DNA from 2 places in the Serratia sp. D1N4 genome. Region 2 is predicted to be linked to the other one. Evidence: predicted binding sites of a transcription regulator. Region 2 holds the regulator's gene; the other holds the start of a gene.
What was found. The regulator ArgR, encoded in region 2, controls arginine synthesis, uptake and breakdown. The targets are predictions, from matches to a motif close to ANTGAATAAAAATACANT.
Positions count from the first base shown of each region.

Region 1: argC (N-acetyl-gamma-glutamyl-phosphate reductase) is a predicted target of ArgR. The motif match lies at 2,087-2,104, and genes of this name have one in related genera.

Region 1 is NZ_CM137274.1:5,172,197-5,175,319, forward strand. Features, by position in the region: gene ACX1CU_RS23245 (argininosuccinate synthase) at 1-118, opposite strand, end outside; gene argB (acetylglutamate kinase) at 145-918, opposite strand; gene argC (N-acetyl-gamma-glutamyl-phosphate reductase) at 937-1,941, opposite strand; gene argE (acetylornithine deacetylase) at 2,157-3,123, shown strand, end outside.
Region 2 is NZ_CM137274.1:494,772-497,894, forward strand. Features, by position in the region: gene mpl (UDP-N-acetylmuramate:L-alanyl-gamma-D-glutamyl-meso-diaminopimelate ligase) at 1-744, shown strand, start outside; gene yhcN (peroxide/acid stress response protein YhcN) at 936-1,199, opposite strand; gene argR (transcriptional regulator ArgR) at 1,605-2,075, opposite strand; gene mdh (malate dehydrogenase) at 2,541-3,123, shown strand, end outside.

The sequences.
Region 1 (3,123 bases), 630 kb from region 2:
CAACGAAAGCTACCACTTCGCAGCCACCGTAGTTTTCTTTCAGCCATGGAATGATGGCTGAAGTATCCAGACCGCCAGAATACGCCAGAACGATTTTCTTGATGCCTTTGTTTTGCATTGTGTTATTCCTTTTTAATTCTAAATTTAAGCGAGGATCCGGGTGCCAATCGACACACCATTAAACAGAGCAGGAAGCTTTTCGGCATTACGCCAGCTGGCGATATCCACCGGGCGGCCAAGGGTACGCGCTGCATCCAGTGCCGCGTTCACCTTCACTACCATACCATCAGTAATGATGCCCTGAGCAATCAGTTGTTCTGCTTTTTGCGCCGTCATTTCCGCGATGCGCTGCCCTTTACCGTCGAGAATGCCACTGACATCCGACAGCAGGATCAAATCTGCACCTAAGGTTGCGGCCAGCGCCGTAGCGGCCTGATCGGCATTCACATTCATCAGTTGGCCTTCGGCGGTAATGCCGATAGAACTGATCACCGGCAGATAGCCAGCCGCCAGCAGCGTATTGAGCAGCGCAGGCGAACCCGGCTGTGCATTGCCAACGTGGCCCAACGCCGGGTCGAGCTGGGTTACGGCAACGCTGCCGCCGTCGGCCAGGCTCAGCCCAACCGCACTGATCTTGTGTTTAACCGCCCACGCCAGCAGAGTTTTGTTGGCAGTACCGGCCAGTGCACCAGTAATGATGTCGATCTGATCGGCAGGCGTAACGCGCAGGCCGTTCTTCTTCACCACGGGCAGAGAAAGTTGCTTCATCAGTTCATCCACCACGCAACCGCCGCCGTGGACGATCACCAGCGGGCGCTGATGTTCCTGGCGATAGATATCCAGCGCGGTAAACAAGCGCTCCAGCGCTTCTTCACTGTCCAGTAACACACCACCGAGTTTGATAATTAATGGGTTCATCGCTTTGCTCACGCTGATTTAAATTAATGATTGGGTTTCCGGGAACCCAAAACGGATATTCAGGCACTGCACCGCCTGAGCGGCTGCACCTTTCAATAAGTTGTCTTCGGCTGCTACGGCGATCAAATGCTCGCCCTGCACGGCAAAACCGATATCGCAGAACGGCAGGCCCACCACCGACTTCAGCGCTGGCACACCCTTGTCGTACAACCGCACCAGCGGTTTATCGTCGTAAGCCGCGTGATAGGCCGCAGCCACATCCTGCGCGGTGACGCCCGCTTTCAGGCGGCAGGTGATGGTTTCCAGAATACCGCGTGGGAAGCTACCCAGATGCGGCGTAAAGATCACCGGGATGCCCAAGTGCGCAGTAATTTCCGGATGGTGGCGATGATTGAACAGGCCGTAAGGTTGCAGGCTGACTTCGCAGAAGCTGGTGGTGACGCTGGCTTTACGCCCGGCACCGCTGACACCGCTGACGGCGTTGATCACCGGCCATTGGTCCAGATTCAGCAGTTGTTTGTCGATCAGCGGTTTCAGCGTCAACTGAGCCGCCGTTGGGTAGCAACCCGGTACGGCGATCAGCTGTGCCTCTTTGATTTTTTCGCTCTGCCACTCCGCCAGGCCGTATACCGCTTTGGCCAGCCATTCGGCATGCTGATGTTCAAAGCCATAATATTGGCGATAAAAATCGGTGTCCTGCACGCGGAACGCACCTGAGAGATCGAACACCACGCAGCCTGCCGCTAAAAACTCGGGGGCAATATCGTGGCTGACTTCGTGTGCCGTTGCCAAGAACACCACGTCGATCCCTTTTGCCGCTTCCGCCACGTTCACCAGCGGCTGCAACGGCAGATCAACGATGCCTTTTAACTGCGGATGCAGCTCAGAAAGTAATTTTCCTGCATCTGCACTTTGCGCTGAAACCGCTAAAGCGGTTATGTTCATGTGTGGGTGGCGATTCAGATAAGCCGTGAGCTCCGCTCCGGCGTAACCGCTGGCTCCAACAATCAGCGTATTCAACATGTGGCCTTTCACCTTTTTGGCTTAAAGTAGAGGCACTTGCGCCCCATCAGCAGGGCTTGGTCGCGTTGTTGCGCCGTTCACCCACGTGGTCGAGCGTTGATGTTTTATCAACATCCAGGGTTCGTATTCCCTTACGCTCCAGCTTAATGTATTTTTATTCAGAATAAATGCATGAATATTGATACTATCCTAACCAAAGGCTGTCAACAGTGAAGATGAAATTACCCCCATTTATTGAGCTGTACCGGGCGTTGATCAGAACGAAGTCGATCAGCGCCACCGATGGTGCCCTCGATCAGAGTAATGAAGCATTAATCAACTTGCTGGCCGGTTGGTTCGCCGATTTAGGCTTCCGCGTTGACGTGCAGCCCGTACCTGATACGCGCAACAAATTTAACCTGCTGGCCAGCATTGGCACGGGCAGCGGCGGCCTGCTGCTGGCGGGCCATACCGACACCGTGCCTTACGATGAAGGCCGCTGGACGCGCGATCCGTTCACCTTGACCGAGCACGACAATAAACTTTACGGGCTGGGCACCGCCGATATGAAAGGCTTCTTCGCCTTCGTTCTGGACGCGGTACGGGATATTGATGCCAGCAAGCTGACCAAGCCGCTGTACATTCTGGCCACCGCAGACGAAGAAACGACCATGGCCGGAGCGCGCTATTTCGCCGCCTCCACCAAAATCCGCCCGGACTTTGCCATTATCGGTGAACCAACGTCGCTGAAACCGGTGCGCGCGCACAAAGGCCATATCTCCAATGCTATCCGCATCGTGGGTCAATCGGGCCATTCGAGCGATCCGGCGCGCGGCGTCAACGCTATCGATCTGATGCATGAATCCATCGGGCATTTGATGGAGTTGCGCAAAACGTTGCAAGAGCGCTACAACAATCCGGCGTTTGCCGTGCCTTATCCCACCATGAACTTCGGCCATATCAGCGGTGGAGATGCGGCCAACCGTATCTGTGCCTGCTGTGAACTGCATATGGATATCCGCCCGCTGCCGGGCATGACGCTGGATAACATCAACGAACTGCTGCACGAGGCACTGGCACCGGTCAGCCAGCGCTGGCCTGGGCGTTTGTCGATTGATGAGCTGCATCCGCCGATCCCGGGCTACGAGTGCCCGACCGATCACCATATGGTGGCAGTGATTGAGAAACTGCTGGGTTCACGTA
Region 2 (3,123 bases):
GGGAAAGGCAAAATCATTCTGCCGGACAATGACGCGCATCTGAAACAGGTGATGGCGATGGGATGCTGGAGTGAGCAGGAATTGGTCGGCGAAGAGGGGGCCTGGCGCGCGCACAAGTTGACCCCAGATGCCAGCCATTACGAGGTTTTCCTCAATGGCGATAAGGTCGGTGAGGTTAACTGGGCGCTAGTGGGTGAACACAATATGCATAATGGCCTGATGGCGATTGCGGCAACCCGTCACGTCGGCGTACAACCCGCCGATGCCTGCCGCGCGTTGGGTGATTTCATCAATGCTCGCCGTCGCCTGGAACTGCGTGGCGAAGCCAACGGCGTGACGGTCTATGATGATTTTGCCCATCATCCTACCGCTATTCTTGCCACGTTGGCCGCGCTGCGTGGCAAAGTGGGGGGCACCGCACGTATTCTGGCGGTATTGGAGCCCCGTTCCAACACCATGAAGATGGGGATCAGCAAAAACGATCTGGCCCCTTCGTTGGGGCGCGCTGATGAAGTGTTCCTGTTCCAGCCGCATCACATTCCTTGGCAGGTAGCCGAAGTGGCTGATGCCTGTGTGCAAGCGGCGCATTGGAGTGCCGATCTCGAGACGCTGGTGGAGATGATCGTCAAAACGGCGCAGCCAGGTGACCATATTCTGGTGATGAGCAACGGCGGATTTGGCGGTATTCATGACAAACTGCTGGCGGCTTTGGCTAAAAAGGCCGAGCCGAAAGAAGCCTACTGAAGAGACTTCTCTCATCTATCACGTTATGGCCGCGAAAGCGGCCTTTTTTACGCCGATAAAAAAGCCCTCGCGAGCGAGGGCAATAGGGTTCGTTGAATAGGACGACGAGGTTTTCTAGGAAAACGGCATTTATCTCAGAACTCGGCAGTGGCAGTGACGAGGGCAGTTCAGCAAATGCGTTTTCTTAGTGATTACTTGTAAATTTCAGCAGTGGCGTGGAAGTTACCTTCGTTGCGTGCTTCGATCACACGATACGCGGTTGCCCCTTTGGCATCGGCTTTGGCAGACAGCGCCTGACGGATATCTGAAGGCGCTGCACCGACACCGCTGACGGTGATGGTACCTACGGATTGCAATTTTTCGGCCTGCGATGCATCAATGGATTGTGCTGCAAAAGAGCCAAAAGAAAGCATAGAGAGAAGGCTGATTGCTGCAATGGTGGTTTTAATTTTCATGATTAATCCTCTTTGTATTCTTTTATCAGTTCCAATGAACTGTGATTTACGTCACGAAAATGAGTATACATCTAGTAACTACAAAAATTAATAGCCCGCTAACAATTTATAGTGAAACTTTATTCGTTCATCACTATTTTTAAGAATCTAATGGAATAAAAGGCGATGATAAAATGAGCAGTTGATGTTAAATTTATGTAATTTCAACAGGCTAAGTGCTTTTGACTAAAAGTGCGGAATATCACAGATACTACTGATTGCTCACGCGAGAATGTCATTGAAATGTGCTGTAAGTCGGTAAAGAAGCAGTTTTAAACGTGGGGGAGTAGGTCGAGGTGCGAGCGTTATGGCGAGAGAACGTTAACAAAATACGGCCGTCAGCCCTATTTTGTTAACGGAATAGCATCACAGTTCTTGTTCGAACAACGTAAGAATGGCTTCAAACAGTTGGCGTGCGGTAAACGTGCTGGCGGGGGTGACGAAGATCGTATCATCACCGGCGATAGTGCCGAGGATCCCTTCGGATTTGCCCAGGGAATCCAGCAAGCGCGCAATTAACTGTGCGGCGCCTGGGCTGGTATGGATCACCACGATGGCATCATTGTGATCGACATCCAGCACCAGATTCTTCAGCGGGCTGGTGGTGGTGGGCACACCGAGTTCCGCCGGAAGGCAATACACCATCTCCATTTTGGCATTGCGTGTGCGCACCGCGCCGAACTTGGTCAGCATGCGAGACACTTTGGATTGGTTAATGTTCTCGAAGCCTTCTTCTTGCAGCGCTAAAACGATCTCGCCTTGAGAACTGAATTTTTCTTCTTTCAATAACGCCTTGAACGCTTTGATCAGATCTTCCTGCTTTGCGGGATTACGCATTCTGCACCGTGGAATGTTGACAATGGATGTCATTATTATGCATATAAATGAATTTTTATGCAATATTGACGTGCCAAGATAAAAGAGTAATGCGCGGAAAATAAGGAAGGGCCGGGATTTTAACAAAATCCGCACCTCATGAATATGCCCGTTGGGCGTGGGAAACGAGTCAGCTCCCCGGTAAAGAAAATGTTATTAAAATGATGTTGTTCTGATGTTATGTAAGGGTGTAATGTAACCGCCGGTTAACTCGCCCGTGAAGAACCTCGCACTATTTTCGATTAGTGTGCGCTATGCCCTTAATGCGTAAGCTATTTAATCTAAAATGATCGCGACATCGGCCATTTTATTGCGCCAGCTCTAAAACCGACTGTTAATAGGTTGTTTTTAAAGGTGTAATAAATTAAGGTCCGAGACCAAAGAATTCACGGCGCTTTTATATTTAAGATAATAAAGGAGTATAGGATGAAAGTTGCAGTTCTCGGTGCTGCTGGCGGTATCGGCCAGGCCCTCGCCCTTCTACTCAAAACCCAGCTTCCTTCAGGTTCTGAACTCACCCTCTACGACATTGCCCCTGTTACCCCAGGCGTTGCCGTTGACTTAAGCCACATCCCAACCGCAGTTAAAATTAAAGGCTTCAGTGGTGAAGATGCAACTCCTGCGCTGCACGGTGCCGATGTGGTGCTGATTTCTGCCGGTGTTGCTCGTAAGCCTGGTATGGATCGTTCAGATCTGTTTAATGTGAATGCCGGTATCGTGCGTAACCTGATCGAGCAAGTGGCTAAAACCTGCCCGAAAGCCTGCATTGGTATCATCACCAACCCGGTGAATACCACGGTAGCGATTGCCGCAGAAGTGCTGAAGAAAGCCGGTGTTTACGACAAGAACAAACTGTTTGGCGTCACCTCGCTGGATATTATCCGTTCCAACACCTTCGTGGCTGAGCTGAAAGGCAAAAAGCCGGAAGAGCTGGAAGTACCGGTCATCGGTGGCCACTCTGGTGTGACCATTCTGCCACTGCTGTCGCAGATCCCTGGCGTGAGCTTTA